DNA from 3 places in the Rhodobacter capsulatus SB 1003 genome. Region 2 is predicted to be linked to each of the others. Evidence: riboswitches for the same ligand, from Rfam matches in the RefSeq annotation. Region 2 holds a riboswitch; each other region holds the start of a gene.

Region 1 (5,418 bases), on a different replicon from region 2:
CGGACGCCGGGGTGCGCGTCTGGCCCCCGGGGCCCGGCTTTCTGCCCGGCCCTCCGGGGCCACATCCCTTCGTCCTTTCGCGTCTTGCGGCCGGTTGCCCCGGACCGCGCCCCGGAAGGAAACGACCATGTTCTTGCACGGAAACCTGATGGCCGCCGCCCGCGCGCTGCTGTCGATCCCCCGCCCCGCCACGCCGGGGCTGATGGCGCATCTGCCCGAGACGGGCGGCGTCCTGACCCTTGCCCTCGGCGATCCTTTGGGCGGCGGCGCGGTGCTTGACCTTGCCGCGCCGCTTGCGGTGTTTCACCAGCACGGCGCCCGCCGCACCGATCTGACCTCCGGGCTGACGGCGGATCTGCTGCAGGGCGCGGGCAATGCCGCGCGCGCCTGGCGGACCCGGGTCGATCTGTCGGCGCCGGGGCTGCACCGGATCCACGCCGAGGCCCCGGTCGGGCGCGATCCCGAGGGCCGCGGGCTGGTGCAGCATGCGGCCGCCTGTTTCGTCCTGCGCGGCGCCGCGACCGCCACCCCCGAGCCGCTTGGCCTCGCCGTCGAGATCCTGCCCGACCTGCTCTCGCCCGGGTTCCTGCCCGGGATGCGGTTTTCGGCGCGGGTGCTGGCGCAGGGGCATCCGCTGACGGCGACGACGGTGCATCTGGAACGGGTCGGGGCGGAACCCGTCGGCACGCAGGTGCAAGCCCTGCCCGACCACGGGGCGCCGCTCTGGATCGTCGCCGAAACCGACCGCGAGGGCCGGTTCCGGGTCTCGCTGCCCGCGCCCGGGCTTTGGGCGATCACCGCGACGGGGCCGATCGGCTGGTCCGGGCTGCGGCCGGTGCGACATGTCACCACGCTTTGGCAGCGCTTCGGCAGCCCGGGCCAGGGCACGGGAAAGGAGAGCGAAGCCCTTGCAATGGCTTGGGAAACCGCCGCCGTCCGGCCCCCTCACCGCGAAGCCGCCGTGCCGGGGGAGGTCGCCCCGGTGCCGGCGCCCGAACCGCGGCCGCGGGAAAGCACCGCTTGACCTGCGGGGGGATTTCGTCTTGGTTGTGTCCCGTCCAAGTTCCGGCCTGCGGGTCGGATTGAAAGGGAACACGGAACGGCCCCCGGGCCCAGACCGTGGCTGCCCCCGCAACTGTGAGCGGCGAGCGACGTCGACATGCCACTGGGATTTCCCGGGAAGGCCGACGAAGCGAAGACCCGTGAGCCAGGAGACCTGCTTGGACGATCACCCACCCGGGCGCGAGGGGCGCCACGGGAGCGGTCTGTCCGCAGAGGTGAGCTGTCGCCGTCTGCGGAAAGCCCAGCTTTTCCGTGACATCTCTCATGCCGGGCCGTCTTGCCCGAACCGAAGGTCTGTCCGATGCCGCCTCTGTCGCGTCTTGCCCTGCTCTCTGCCGCTTTCGCCTCTGCCGCCGCCCCCGCGCTGGCGCAGGAGGAGATCACCGATCTGGACACGATTTCCGTCACCGCCTCCTCCGAGCCGGTCAAGCTCAGCCGCACCGGCGCGACCGTCACCGTCGTCACCGCCGAAGAGATCGAAAAGGCGCCGCTCGGCTTTGCCGATTACCTCTCCACCCTGCCCGGCATCACGCTGAGCGCGAACGGCGGGCTGGGCACCCAGACCTCGCTGCGGGTGCGCGGCCTGCCCGCCTATTACCTGGGCACCCGGATCGACGGCATCAACGTCACCGATGCCGCGAACCCGCAGGTGTCCTATTCCTTCGGCGGGCTGACCACCGCGGGCCTGTCGCGCATCGAGGTGCTGCGCGGCGCGCAATCGGCGCTTTACGGCTCAGAGGCGGTGGCGGGGGTGATCGACATCACCAGCTGGCGCCCCGAGACCGAGGGCAGCTCGGGCCAGGTCGCGCTTGAGGCGGGGTCGCGGGACACCCGCAGCGGCAGCGCCTCGGTCGGGCTGAAGACGGACCGGACCGAACTGGCGCTGACCGCCAGCCGCACCGTGACCGATGGCATCTCGGCCTATGCGCTGGGCACCGAGAAAGACGGGTTCAACGGCACGCAGATCAACGCCTCTGCCCGCCATGCGCTGACCGAAAGCCTGACGATCGGGGCGGCGGCGCTCGTGCAGGATACCTCTGTCGCCTTTGACAACACCGGCGCCGATGCCGACAACCGGTCCGACAGCCGCCTGCGCGGCGGGCGGGTCTTTGCGCAATTCGACACCGGCGCGGTCTGGCACGAGCTGTCGCTGGCCCGCGCCCGCACCGAACGCGATGTCCACGAATACGGCAGCGACACCCATTTCCTTTCCGACCGCGACACCCTTGCCTATGCCGGTCGCTGGTCGGCGCGGGACACGCTGTCGCTGAACTGGGGCCTTGAACACGGAAAGGACGATTTCTCCGTCGCCTCGTCCTGGTCCACCACGGCGAACGGCATCCGCACCACCGCCGCCTTTGCCGAGGCGCTCTGGTCGCCGCGCGCCGATCTGGACCTGTCGTTTGCGCTGCGCCACGACGATCACAATCTTTTTGGCGGCCATGACAGCGGCCGTCTGGCGCTGGCCTGGCGCCCGGATGCCGACTGGGTCCTGCGCGCCGTCGCCGCCACCGGCTTCCGCGCCCCCTCGCCCTATGAACTCTGGAGCAGCTACGGCAAGCCGACCTTCCAGCCCGAAACCAGCCGCAGCTTCGAAATCGGCGCCGAGCGGATGCTGGCGGGCGGCTCGATCTCGGCGACGCTGTTTGACACCCGGGTCGAGGATCAGATCACCTTCGACAGCAACACCTTTACCTATGTGCAGCAGGCCGGGACCACGAAAAGCAAGGGGATCGAGCTGGCGGGCAAGGCCGCGATCGGGGCGAACTGGTCGCTGTTCGGCGCCTATGCCTATACCGACGTGACGGTGCGGGAGGGCACGGCCGAACGGCGCGGGGCCCGGTCGCCGCGGCACAATCTGACGCTCGGTGTCGATGGCCGGATCGGCGCGCGGCTCGACGCCCGGTTCAGCGTCACCCATGTGGCCGGTCTGTGGGATGAATACGTGGATTATTCCAGCTTCCCCTATGCGACGATGCAGCAGAAGATGTCGGATTACACGGTGGCGACGCTGTCGATGTCCTATGCGCTGACCGAGACCGCCGAGGCCACCCTGCGGGTCGAGAACCTGTTCGACGAAAGCTATCAGACCGCGCGGAACTTCGGTCAGCCGGGACGGTCGCTTTACCTCGGGGTCCGCACCAAATTCTGACGGTGCCGCGCCGGAGGCGGGCCCTCCGGCGCGTTTTGGAATGGAATGAGATGACGGCGCAGCCAGCCCCCTTGCCGATCCGCCCGCCCGCCCGGCGGCGCCAGCGCCTTTGGGCCGCGGGGTTGGCGCTGCTCTCGGCGCTGGCGCTGCCCGCTGCGGCGGCGCCCGCCCGTGTCGTCTCGATCAACCTGTGCACCGATCAGCTGGCGATGATGCTGGCCGCGCCGGGGCAGCTTGTGTCGGTCACCCGTCTGGCCCGCGATCCCGCCGCCTCGGTGATGGCCGAAGCCGCAAGGGCTTATCCCGCGAACCGCGGTCAGGCCGAAGAGGTCTATCTGCTGCATCCCGATCTGGTGCTGGCCGGGCGTTATACCGCGCAGCCGACGGTGGCGATGCTGCGCCGCCTTGGCATTCCGGTGGCGGTCTTCGAGCCCGCCGACAGCTTTGCCGACATGCAGGCCGATATCGCCCGGATGGGTGCCTTGCTGGGCCGCGAGCCCGAGGCCGCCGCGATGGCCGGCGCTTTCGCCGCAAGGCTGGCGCGGATCCGCGCGGCAAGCCTGCCCGGGCCGCGGCCGCTCGCCGCCACCTGGTCGGCGCAGGGCTACATGTCGGGCCATCAAAGCCTGGCGGGCGAAATCCTGACCACCGCCGGCTTTGACAGTTTGGCCGCGCGGATGGGGCGGGCGCAGGGCAGCACCCTGCCGCTCGAGGCGCTGGTTCTGGCCGATCCCGATCTGGTGGTGACCGGGCGGATCGGCCCCGGGTCGTCGCGCGCCGAGGCACCGCTGACCCATCCGGCCCTGCGCGCGCTGACCGGCCGCCGCGCCGCCGTGGAAGACCGCGACTGGATCTGCGGCCTGCCTTCGGTTCTCGATGCCACCGAACGGCTTGGGGGAATGAAATGACCGAAAGACCGCTGCACATCGGGCTTGGGATGGCGCTGGTCGCGCTGTTTGTCGCCTCGCTGCTGACCGGCGTGGCCGAGGTGGCGCCGCTGACCGCGCTCAGGGCGCTTCTCACCGGGGGCGAGGGGCCTTTGGGCCTTGTGATGCGGGAAATCCGGCTGCCGCGGGCGATCCTGGCCGCGATGGTGGGGGCAAGCCTTGGGCTTTCGGGCGCGGCGATGCAGGGGCTGTTGCGCAACCCGATGGCGGAACCCGGGGTGATCGGCATTTCCGCCGCGGCGGCGCTGGGGGCGGTGATCGCGCTGCAGACCGGGCTTGCCGCCAGCTTCGCGCTGGCGCTGCCGCTGGCGGCGCTGCTGGGCGCGCTGATCGGCGTCGGTGCGATCCTGTTTCTGGCCGGGCGCGGCGGCACGCTGGCGCTGATCCTGGCGGGGATCGCGCTTTCGGCGCTGGCCTCGGCGCTGACCTCGCTGGTGCTCAACCTCTCGCCCAATCCCTTTGCCGCGCAGGATATCGTGTTCTGGATGATGGGGTCGCTGGCCGATTGTTCCTTTACCCATGTCGCGATCGCCGCGCCCTTCATGGCGGCGGGCGGCCTGCTTCTGGCCCGCACCGGCCGCGGCCTTGACGCGCTGACGCTCGGCGAGGAGGCCGCCGCCTCGATGGGCATCGACCTGACCCGGCTGCGGCTGGCGGTGATCCTGGGCACGGCGGCTTCGGTGGGGGCGGCGACGGCGGTGGCGGGGACGGTCGGTTTCGTCGGCCTTGTCGTGCCGCATCTGCTGCGCCCCCTTGTCGGCGCCAGCCCGGCGCGGCTTTTGCCCGCGGCGGCCTTGGGCGGCGCGGTGCTGGTGCTGATCGCCGATATCGCGGTGCGCAAGGTGCTGCCGGGGCAGGATCTGAAGCTGGGCGTTCTGATGGCGCTGGTCGGCGCGCCGGTGTTCCTGAACCTGATCTGGCGGATGCGAGGCCAGCCATGAGCCTGATGCGACTGGACAATCTGACGGTGCAGCGGGGCGGGCGGGTCAGCCTGCATCCGGCCAGCCTGCAGGCGGCCCCGGGCGAGTTCATCGGCCTGATCGGTCCGAACGGCGCGGGGAAATCGACGCTTCTGCGCGCGGCACTGGGGCTGATCGCGGCGCGGGGCCAATCCTCGCTGGCGCAGCTGTCGCCGCGCGCCCGCGCCCGCGCCGCCGCCTGGCTGCCGCAGCAGCGCGAGATCGCCTGGGGGCTGCGCGTCGCGGCGCTGGTGGCGCTGGCGCAAAACGGGCGCGAGGATGCGCCGCAGGTCGCCGC
Region 2 (5,418 bases):
TGGTCGATCCGCAGCCCGCCGCCAAGACGGAGCCGGTCAGTCAGCGCAACCTCGCCAAGGCCGTAAAGTGCGACACCGTTTTGCGTGATGCTGGTCACCCGGCGCGCGCCCATTCCGCGCAGGTCGAAATCCACGTCGGTTGCCTGATGATAAGCGTGAAGGCCCAAAGACCATTTGAACCGTTCGGCGCCCTCGAGCGAACTCAGCCGGATCTCCTGAGAGATCATGCGGTCCTTCAGATCGAAAGCCGTCACGGCGACCCCGGGGATTGGCGGGAGCGGGCTGGAATCGGTATCGAGCAGGAAATCGCGATCAAAGGTGGTGAAGCCGGTGATGGTGGTCAGATCGAACCCGTCCAGGGTCTGGGCATAGTCCAGCGAAGTGACGCTCGAACGGCGGTTTTCCCGGGATGGATCGCTGTAGCGACTTTCGTAGCGGCCGGTCGCCTGCGGCCCGTCGATGTAGCGATACTGCTCCTTGCCGAGGGTCTCGTCTTCGCCAAGGAAGCTGACCCGCAGCGTGCCACCGTTTTCGAAAGCCCAGGCCGCCCCCGCCAAGAGGCTGGTTCGGCCTTCGCGTCCGCCATCGTCATCGCCGCCCGGGCGCGGGTCCGAGATCACCCCGTCCGTTTTCGACCGCTCCAGGCCGAACAGCAGTGCCGGAGCCCCCTCCTTCGCCGCGCCCCAAAGCACCGAGGCGGTATAGCCCGGCGGCTGCGCCCCGGCATCCGAGCCGGAAACGCCAAAGCCCAACTTGACCCCGGTGAAATCGCCCGGGCGCAGCGTGTCGTAGATCAGCAGACCGGCTTCGCTATTGCGCCCGAAGGCCGTTCCCTGCGGCCCTTTCAGCAGTGTCACCTGTTCGGCGGCGAAAAAATGCGGCAGTTGCAGCGTCCCGAGCGGCAGGGCGACGCCATTCACCTGGTAACCGACCGGGTCGCTCAACGCGTTGTCAAAGGCGGAAAGGCCGCGAACCACCAGACGCTCACCGGAATTCGCGCGCTGAAACAGAACATTGCCCGCCCGTGCCGTCACCGCCTCAAGATCCGGGGCGTTGCGCTCGGCCAGATCCGCGCCGTCAATCACGGTTGCATCGCTGGCGGAGCGCAGCGCGGTCTCACTCCAATGACTGGGTGAGATCTCGATGGTGCCAAGGTTGGTCGCCTCCTGCGCGCAAAGGCCGACAGGGGTGGCGCCAAGCGCAAGGGCGGCAACCGAAATCAGGACCCCGCGATGGCGCGGGCCGGGCAGTGGCGGCAAGAAAAGAGGGGCAGGGCACATGTCACGGTCCTCGCTGCGGATGGGCGCCTGCGGGTTAACACGGGCCTGCCGCCCCGACTTTCATCCGGGCAAATAAATCTTCCATTCGGCGAAACCATCAGTTGCGCTGGCTGCCATGGCGGCGCCAGCTGCGCGCGGTCATGCCGAAGCGCTTGCGAAAGGCGGTGCTCAGATGGCTGGGGCTGGAAAAGCCGCAGTCATAAGCGATTTCTGTCAACGAGCGGCCTTGATGGCCGATCAGTTCTGCCGCTCGCTCCAGCCGGAGTTCTCGCAAGCGCTCGAAGACGGTCGTGCCGGTTTCGCGACGGAAGCAGCGGTTGAGCGTGACATGGCTCAGGCCCAGATCCTGCGCCAGATCGTCAAGACTGAAGGTCTCGGCCAGCCGGTCGCGCAGCAGCGCCTCTGTGCGCGCCACCAGCAGCATTGCCTCGGGCATGGCCCCCGCACGGCCCTGCTGCGCCAGTTCCTCGAAGACATTGCCGACGAGGGCGAGGCAATCTCCCTCCTTGCGCAGCAGCGCCGCCGGGGTGTCGGCGCCATCAAAAAAGCGTTCCGGCAGCCCGCGCGCCGGACGCGACAGCCGAAACCTGCGCACCATCCCCGGGTCGGGCAATTCCTGCGCGATCACCCGGCACAGCCGTTCCGTGACCGCTTCGGCCTCGATCACGATGACCAGATTGGAACAGCCCTGCCCGGGATGCAACACACGCGTCAGGGCTTCGGAGTTGGTGCGCAGCACCCATCCCTCGCCGTTGCAGATGTCGTGATCACGCCCCGCGGCGTCCCGGATCGTCATGATCCCCAAGAGGTTGAAGGCGATCAGCAACCGACCGGCGGGCCAAAGGATGACATCCTCTCGTCCCCGGCCGGGGGCGAATTGGCTCAGCGCGACCGAGATCCCCGGCCCGAGCCGCAGCAGATCGATCCGCGTTGCAGCGCCGACCCCGGGCAGGGTGATCCGTGTGGTCTCGCCCTCTCCCGGAAGCGAGCGGGCCGGTTCGATCCGGCCGGAAACAGCCGCGCCCGGTCCCCGGCGATGATCCGGACAGGGGGCCGATGCGGGTTTGGCGACATCCGCAAAATCAGAAACCCGGCTGCGGGCAGCCGATGACAAGCCAGACTCCATAATTCCTCCGATCCGTCACACCCGACGGCTGAGCCAGACTGCAAGGTCGGTCTCCTGACTTGCGGGTCGCTGCCTTCCCGCCCTTCCCATGTCCGGCGTCAGTCCGGGCCACAGTGGATTTTCGGGTCGGCTCGCCGCTCACAGTCGCGGGGGCGGTCGGATTTGGCTCTTGCCCTCCTGCAAGCCGCAGGCGGGATGGCTGTCCTGTTCCCTGCCATCGGATCTGCGATGGCACCATGCACGGACGAAGGCTGCCAGTTCGGGACAGGAAGGTCAAGCTGTCCGGAACGCCCGGCCGCCTCGCCCTCGCGCCGCGGTGCCGCGCTCCGCCGTCTCTCGACGGCCTGCCGGAAAGTCTTGCCTGGCCGTCGAAGCTGGACCTGACGCGGATCATCCCTTACGGTCGGGAGGGTCTGCTTGCTCGCAGCGGCATCTACCCCACCGACGTCCTGGAGGATCTACCTATGAAATTCGTTTCTTTCAAATCCCTTGCGGGAGCCGCGCTTGCGGTCGGCCTGATGGCGCAGGGCGTTGTGGCGCAAGACCTGCAGTTTTTCAGGATCGGAACCGGAGGCACGGCCGGGACCTACTATCCGATCGGCGGCCTGATCGCGAACGCGATTTCCAATCCGCCGGGATCGCGCGCCTGCGCGGATGGCGGGTCTTGCGGCGTGCCCGGGCTGATCGCCACTGCCGTGGCCTCGAACGGGTCGGTCGGCAACGTGAATTCGATCAACGGCGGCACGCTTGAGGCAGGCTTCAGCCAGTCCGACGTCGCCTTCTGGGCGCAGACCGGAACCGGCATCTGGGAAGGTCAGCCGCCGGTCGAAAAGCTGCGGCTGATCGCGACCCTTTACCCCGAAAGCATCCATCTTGTCGCCACCAAGGCGTCGGGCATCACCTCTGTTGCCGATCTCAAGGGCAAGCGGGTGTCGCTTGACGAGCCGGGATCGGGCACGCTGGTCGATGCCAAGATCATTCTGGGCGCCTTCGGCCTGACCGAAGCCGACATCACGCCGGAATATCTGAAACCCGATCAGGCCTCGGACCGGATGCGCGACGGGGCGATGGACGCGTTCTTCTTCGTGGGCGGTTATCCGGCCGGTGCGATCGCCGAACTGTCCAGCCAGCATGAGGTGGTGATGGTTCCGATCACCGGCCCCGAGGTCGATGCGCTGCGCGCCGAATACAAGTTCTTCGCCAATGACGTGGTTCCGGCGGGCACCTACAAGGGCCAGGACGCCGAAGTGCCCACCCTGTCGGTGGGCGCGCAGCTGGTGACCTCGGCCGATCTCTCCGAAGAGCTGGTCTACGGCATCACCAAGGCGATGTTCAACGAGACCACCCAGAAGCTGTTTGCCAACGGACATTCCAAGGGCAAGTTCATCACGCTGGAAAATGCGGTGCAGGGCGCGGGTATCCCGTTCCATCCGGGCGCCGAAAAGTTCTATAGGGAAGTCGGCGCGATCAAGTGATCGGCCTGTTCTGAACCGACCGGGAACGCGATCGCGACCGCCGATCGCGTTCCTTTATCTACACGAGCCTTGAGGATACCCCGATGAGTGACGGCAAACGCGCGATGACCGCAGCGGAGCTTGCAGCGATCGAAGAACAGTTCGATCCCGAAGCGCGCTTTCGCACCGTCACGCGGCCCGTGGCCACTCTGGCGGGGGTGATCCTCTTCGCGCTGGCCTGCTATCACTACTATACCTCCGGTTTCGGCATTCCGCGCGCCACCACCCATCGCGGCATCCACATGGGGGTGTCGCTGCTGCTGATCTTCCTCAGCTTTGCCGCGCTGTCCTCTCGGCGCCACAGGACGCATGGTTTTGCCGTGCTTGGCCTGCCGGTCACGGACTGGCTTTTCGGCATCGGGGCACTGGTCAGCGCGCTTTATGTGCCGTGGATCTATGATCAGCTTGCCTTCCGCATCGGCAATCCGCTGCAGATCGACGTGGCGATGGGGACGATCCTTCTGGTGACCCTGCTTGAGGCCGTGCGCCGGTCGATGGGCTGGCCCTTGCCCCTCATCGCGCTGATGTTCATCGGATATGCCTATTTCGGCCAGTCGATGCCGGGGATCTTCGTGCATCCCGGAGCGGACTGGTCGGGGATCGTCAACCACCTTTACCTGTCGTCGCAGGGTGTCTACGGCACCGCGCTGGGTGTCATCGCGACCTATGTGTTCCATTTCGTGCTGTTCGGGGCGATGGCGCAGCGTATCGGGCTGGGTCAGTTGTTCATTGACCTGGCGACGGCGCTGACCGGGCGCTTTTCCGGCGGTCCGGCGAAAGTGTCGGTCGTGTCCTCGGCGCTTCTGGGCTCGATCTCGGGCTCGTCCATCGCCAATACGGTGACCACCGGCGCGCTGACCATTCCCGCGATGATCAAGATCGGCTTCCGGCGTCATTTCGCGGCGGCGGTCGAGGCGGCCGCCTCCACCGGCGGTCAGATCACCCCGCCGGTGATGGGGGCGGTGGCGTTCCTGATGGTCGAATATCTGGGCATCCCGCTGCGCACCATCCTGATTGCGGCCATCGTGCCCGCCTTCATGCACTTTTTCGGGGTGCTGGTGCAGGTGCATCTGGAGGCCCGGCGACTGGGCATCCGCGGCCTGCGCAAGGAAGAATTGCCCAATGCGATGCGGGTGCTGCGCGAGGGCTGGCTGTCGATTCTGCCGCTGATCCTGCTGGTTTACATGCTGATGTCGGGGCGCACGCCGTTTCTGGCCGCCTTCTGGGCGATCACCGCCTGTATCGTGATCTATGCCATTCAGCGGGTGATGGCGGCGGGGCTGGCCAAGGGCATCCGCGAGTTCGCCGCGGGCATCTACGAGAGCTTCATCTCGGGCGCCAAGGGCGCGCTTGCCGTGACGGCGGCTGCGGCGCTGGTGGGGGTTGTCATCGGGGTTGTCACGCTGACGGGCATCGGCTTCAAGATCGCGTTCATGCTGACCAGCGTGGCCCAGGGTTGGGCGGAAAGCACCCATGCTTTCCTCGCCTTCCTGCCGAT
Region 3 (5,418 bases), on a different replicon from region 2:
GATTTCATAGCCTTCGACCGCGAGCCCCGACCCGGCATGGGTGGCCCGCACCCGCGTCAGCCGCTTGTCGGGCGTCATCACCGTCTCGACGTCGAGCAGGCCCAGACCGGGGGTGGTGCCCGCAGGCCCCTCGATCCCCTCGGGATCGGCGACGCTCCGGCCCAGCATCTGATAGCCGCCGCAGATGCCGAGCACATGGCCGCCGCGCCGGACATGGGCGGCAAGGTCGATGTCCCAGCCCTGTTCGCGCAGAAAGGCCAGATCGCCGCGGGTGGATTTTGACCCCGGAAGGATCACCAGCCGCGCCTCGGCCGGGATCGGCTGGCCGGGCTGCACCATCACCATCCGCACCCCGGGCTCGGCCGCAAGCGGGTCGAGATCGTCGAAATTGGCAATGCGCGACAGCGTCAGGCAGGCGATCACCGTTCCCCCGGTCGCGGGGCCCGAGGCGATGTCAAGCGCATCTTCGGCGGGCAGCTTGTGGGCAAGCGGAAACCACGGCAGCGTGCCGAAACCGCGCCAGCCGGTGCGGGCCCCGATCAGCCGGTAGCCGTCGTCGAAAAGCGTAACATCGCCGCGGAACTTGTTGATCAGAAAGCCGGAAATCATCTCGGCATCAGCGGGGTCAAGCACCGCTTGCGTGCCGACGATCTGCGCGATGACGCCGCCGCGGTCGATGTCGCCGACCAGCACCACAGGCACATCGGCCGCCCGCGCAAAGCCCATGTTGGCAATGTCGCCCGCGCGCAGATTGACCTCGGCCGGGCTGCCCGCGCCCTCGACGATCACCAGATCATGGGTCGCCTTGAGCCGGTTGAAACTTTCCAGAACCGCCCCCATCAGCTGCGGTTTCAGCGTCGCATAAACGCGCGCCCGGGTGGTGGTGAGCCGCTTGCCCTGCACCACGACCTGCGCACCAACGTCACTTTCGGGCTTCAAGAGGATCGGGTTCATGTCGGTCACGGGCTCCAGCCCGCAGGCCAGCGCCTGCAGCGCCTGCGCGCGGCCGATCTCGCCGCCATCTGCGGTGACGGCGGCATTGTTCGACATGTTCTGCGGCTTGAAGGGCGCCACCGTCAGCCCCCGCCGCCGCGCCGCCCGGCACAGACCGGCGACCAGCATCGACTTGCCGACATTCGAGCCCGCGCCCTGGATCATCAAGGCGGTCATGACACCCTCCCGGCGCGCATGGGGACCCTGCAGGAGCCTCCGGCGGGGATATTTATTGGCAAGATGAAAGCGCAGTCGCAAGAAAGTGGGCGACGCGCCTTGGGCCGCTTGCGCGGGGAAGACGCGCCGCTTTCACCTTGCACGGTCATCGGGATCCCTCCCTGTACCGTGTTGCCAGCTTGCCCGATCATGGTTACCAAATCCCTAACGCTCTGTTTCATCTTGCCACAAATATCCCGGGGGTCCGGGGGCAGCGCCCGGCCTTTGAGATCAGAACTCGACCCCCGGCTGGCCCTTGATGCCTGCCCGGAACGGGTGCTTCACCTGACCCATCTCGGTCACTAGATCGGCCGCCTCGATCAGCGCTTCGGCGGCATTGCGGCCGGTCAGCACGACATGCGTCCTCTCGGGCCGCTCGTCGCGCAAAAACGCCAGCACCTCCTCGACATCGAGATAGCCATAGCGCAGCGCGATGTTGATCTCGTCCAGAAGCACCAGCCGGATTTCGGGATCACGGATCAGCTCCTTCGCCTTTTCCCAGCCCGCGACGGCCGCCGCGATGTCGCGCTCGCGGTCCTGGGTTTCCCAGGTGAAGCCCTCGCCCATCGCATGGAACTGGCACAGATCGCCGAAATGCGTGGTCAGAAGCCGCCGCTCGCCGGTGTCCCAGGCGCCCTTGATGAACTGCACCACCGCGCAGGGCATCTGATGCGCGATGCAGCGCAGAATCATCCCGAACCCGGCCGAGCTTTTGCCCTTGCCCGAGCCGGTATGAACGATGATCAGCCCCTTTTCCCCCGATTTCCCCGCCATGATCTTGTCGCGGGCGGCTTTCTTCTTCGCCATCTTCACCGCATGCCGGGCCAGTTCGTCCGGTCCGGTCTCGGGGCTGTCGTTTTCGGGCGTCATCGGGGCGGTCCTCGCGCTTGACAATAGATCGCGTCTTGGCCACTCAGGGCGGGCGCTGGTTTCTGTCCTATGACAGGCGAAGAGGGAATGTGAAGGGAATTGCGACGGCTTTGCCGCGAAACCCGACCGCAGCCGCCCCCGCGACCGTGACCGGAGAGGGCGCCCCGAGGCCACTGGCACCAGCCGGGAAGGCGGGGCGACCGTGAGGGGACCCCCCCTCGCATCCGCAAGCCGGGAGACCTGCCAGCGCATGGATTTCGGGCGGACGGGGTGTTCCGCGACCGGGGGCAGGGCGCTGCGCTCTCACTCTGGCCGTTCCCCCAACCCCAAGAGGAGGGGCGATGGCCACCACGCTGCATGTCTGCACCACCTGTCGCGGCACCGCCGCGGCGCCGCTGGCCGAGGAGGCCGGGCCCCGTCCGGGCGAACTTCTGGCCCATGCGCTTTCCGCGCTGCCCGTGCCCGAGGGGGTGACGGTGGTGCCGGTCGAATGCCTTTCCGCCTGCACCCAGGGCTGCGCCGTCGCGCTCTCGGGCCCGGGCAAATGGTCCTATGTCTATGGCCGTCTCGATCCGCGCGACGCCGACACGATCCTGACCGGCGCCGCCCAGTTCGAGGCCGCCGAGAAGGGCCTGATCCCCTGGCGCGAACGCCCGGAAATCTTTCGCAAGCAATGCCTTGCCCGTATCCCCCCGCAAATCGTCCCGTCTCAGGAGTGAGCCATGTCCGATCTGACCAAAATCCCCGTCACCGTGATCACCGGCTTTCTGGGCGCGGGCAAGACCACGCTCATCCGCCATCTGATGGCCAATCCCGAGGGCCGCAAGCTCGCCGTTCTGGTCAATGAATTCGGCACCGTCGGCGTCGATGGCGAGATCTTGCGCCAATGCGCCGATGAAAACTGCCCCGATGAAAACATCGTCGAACTGGCGAATGGCTGCATCTGCTGCACCGTCGCCGATGAATTCATCCCGACGATCGAGGCGCTGATGGCCCGGCCCGTCCGCCCCGATCACATCCTGATCGAGACCTCGGGGCTGGCTTTGCCGAAGCCGCTTCTGAAGGCCTTCGACTGGCCCGCGATCCGCTCGAAGATCACGGTGGACGGGGTGATTGCTGTGGCCGATGCCGAGGCCGTCGCCGCGGGCCGCTTTGCCCCCGATGTCGCCGCCGTCGATGCCCAGCGTCAGGCCGATGACATCATCGACCATGAAACGCCCCTTTCCGAGGTCTTCGAGGATCAGATCGCCTGCGCCGATATCGTGCTTTTGTCGAAAGCTGATCTGGCCGGGGCCGAGGGTCTGGCCACGGCCCGCGCGCTGATCGAGGCGGAACTGCCGCGCAAGCTGCCGATCCTGCCGCTGACCGAAGGCGTGATCGATCCGAAGGTGATCCTGGGCCTTGGCGCCGCCGCCGAGGATGATCTGGCTGCCCGGCCCAGCCATCACGACGATCACGACGATCACGAGCATGACGATTTCGACACGGTGGTGATCGAACTCCCGGAAATCGCCGATCCGGCGGCGCTGGTGGCCGCGATCGAACGGCTGGCGCGCGAGCAGAACATCCTGCGCGTCAAGGGGCACATCGCCGTTGCGGGCAAGCCGATGCGGCTTTTGGTGCAGGCCGTGGGGGAACGCGTGCGGCATCAATATGACCGGCCCTGGGGCACGGAGGCCCGCCGCTCGGCGCTGGTGGTGATCGCGGAACATCACGATGTCGACGAGGCGGCGATCCGCGCCGTGCTGCTGGGTGGGGTCGCCGCCTGATGCATGTCGTCTTCCGCGAAAGCCACGGGCTCGAGGAAACCGCGGTGCCGACCGATCTGGGTCAGCGCCCGGCGGATCTTGTGGTGCTGTCGCTCTCTGACAGCGATCTGGGGGCTTTCGCGGCGGGCTGGAAACGCGCGGGCGGGCGGCTGCCCTCGCTGCGGCTGGCCAATCTGGTGGCGCTGAAACATCCGATTTCGGTCGATACTTACGTTGAAAACACGCTGTCGGGGGCGAAGGGGATCCTGATCCGGCTGATCGGCGGCGAGGCTTACTGGCCCTATGGTCTGGCCTCGGTGCAGGATCTGTGCCGCCGCAAGGGGATTGCCTTGGCCGTCCTTCCCGCCGATGGCCGCGCCGATGACCGGCTCGATGCGCTCTCGACCCTGCCGGTTTCGACGCTGCGGCGGCTCAAGGAGCTTTGCGATGCGGGCGGCGCGGTGGCGGCGCAGGCGGCCTTGGCGCAGCTGGCCCTGGCCTCCGGCCTTTACGCCCCCCCGGTGCCGGGCGACAAGCGCCTGCCCGACTGGGGGTTTTACGACCCGGCCGCGGGCGTGATCCCCGCGCCCGAGGGGGACGGCCCCCTGGCGCTGGTCAGCTTCTACCGCTCTTATCTGACCGCCGCCGATACCGCGCCGATCGATGCGCTGATCCATGGCCTGCGCGCGCGCGGTTTCGCGGCTTGCGGCCTCTTTGCGCCCTCGCTCAAATCCGAGGGGCTGGGCGATGCGCTGCAAGCCCGGCTGGACGGCCGCGCCCCCGCGCTCGTCGTCAACGCGACCGCCTTTTCGGCGCAGGGCGCGGATGGCACGACGCCCTTTGACCGCTATGATGTGCCGGTGTTTCAGGTCGCGCTCTCCACCGCCCGCAAGCGCGACTGGGCCTTGGCCGACCGCGGCCTTTCGCCTGCCGATCTGGCCATGCATGTCGTGCTGCCCGAGGTCGATGGCCGTCTGTTCGCCGGTGTCGTCTCCTTCAAGGCGCCCGAGCCGCGCGACCCCGATCTGGAATTTTCCCGCTTCGCCCATCGCCCCGATCCGGCGCGGGTCGAGGCCGCGCTGGACCGGATCTGCGGCTGGCACCGCTTGCGGCAAACCCCGGCGGCGGATCGCAAGCTGGCGGTGGTGCTGTCCACCTATCCCGGCCGGTCCTGGCAGATGGCCCATGCGGTGGGGCTGGATGCGCTCGCCTCGACCGAGGCTTTGCTGGCCCAGCTTGCGACCGAGGGCTATGCGATTGCCCCCGGTGCCGCACTTGAGACACTGACGACCGCGCGTCTGACCTGGCCGCTTTCGGATTATCTCACCGCGCTGGACACCCTGCCTGAAAAGCTGCGCGCCGATCTGACCGCGGCCTGGGGGCCGCCCGAGGCTGACCCCGCCTGCGCCGACGGTGCCTTTCACTTCGCCGCCCTGCGCCGCGGCGCCGCGCTGATCGCGCTGCAGCCCGAACGCGGCGATGTGCAAACCCGCGACGGCGAGTATCACGACCTGTCCCGCGTGCCGCGGCATGGCTATGTCGCCTTTTATCTCTGGCTGCGGGCCTTGGGCCTCGACGCGCTGGTGCATAT

Evidence for each region. Region 2 has a riboswitch for cobalamin ahead of RCAP_RS17780 (helix-turn-helix domain-containing protein). Riboswitches for the same ligand answer to the same signal wherever they lie in the genome.
Region 1: another riboswitch for cobalamin. It lies ahead of RCAP_RS16590 (TonB-dependent receptor plug domain-containing protein); the one in region 2 lies ahead of RCAP_RS17780 (helix-turn-helix domain-containing protein).
Region 3: another riboswitch for cobalamin. It lies ahead of RCAP_RS10180 (DUF1636 family protein); the one in region 2 lies ahead of RCAP_RS17780 (helix-turn-helix domain-containing protein).

What each region holds. Positions count from the first base shown of each region.
Region 1 covers NC_014034.1:3,552,917-3,558,334, forward strand. Annotated here, with positions in the region: gene RCAP_RS16585 (DUF4198 domain-containing protein) at 128-1,024, shown strand; cobalamin riboswitch at 1,044-1,238, shown strand; gene RCAP_RS16590 (TonB-dependent receptor plug domain-containing protein) at 1,364-3,214, shown strand; gene RCAP_RS16595 (ABC transporter substrate-binding protein) at 3,265-4,122, shown strand; gene RCAP_RS16600 (FecCD family ABC transporter permease) at 4,119-5,102, shown strand; gene RCAP_RS16605 (ABC transporter ATP-binding protein) at 5,099-5,418, shown strand, end outside.
Region 2 covers NC_014035.1:44,160-49,577, forward strand. Annotated here, with positions in the region: gene RCAP_RS17775 (TonB-dependent receptor) at 1-1,280, opposite strand, end outside; gene RCAP_RS17780 (helix-turn-helix domain-containing protein) at 1,378-2,394, opposite strand; cobalamin riboswitch at 2,434-2,660, opposite strand; gene RCAP_RS17785 (TAXI family TRAP transporter solute-binding subunit) at 2,871-3,881, shown strand; gene RCAP_RS17790 (TRAP transporter permease) at 3,965-5,418, shown strand, end outside.
Region 3 covers NC_014034.1:2,205,691-2,211,108, reverse strand. Annotated here, with positions in the region: gene RCAP_RS10190 (cobyric acid synthase) at 1-1,170, opposite strand, end outside; gene cobO (cob(I)yrinic acid a,c-diamide adenosyltransferase) at 1,441-2,079, opposite strand; cobalamin riboswitch at 2,119-2,341, shown strand; gene RCAP_RS10180 (DUF1636 family protein) at 2,421-2,798, shown strand; gene cobW (cobalamin biosynthesis protein CobW) at 2,802-3,848, shown strand; gene cobN (cobaltochelatase subunit CobN) at 3,848-5,418, shown strand, end outside.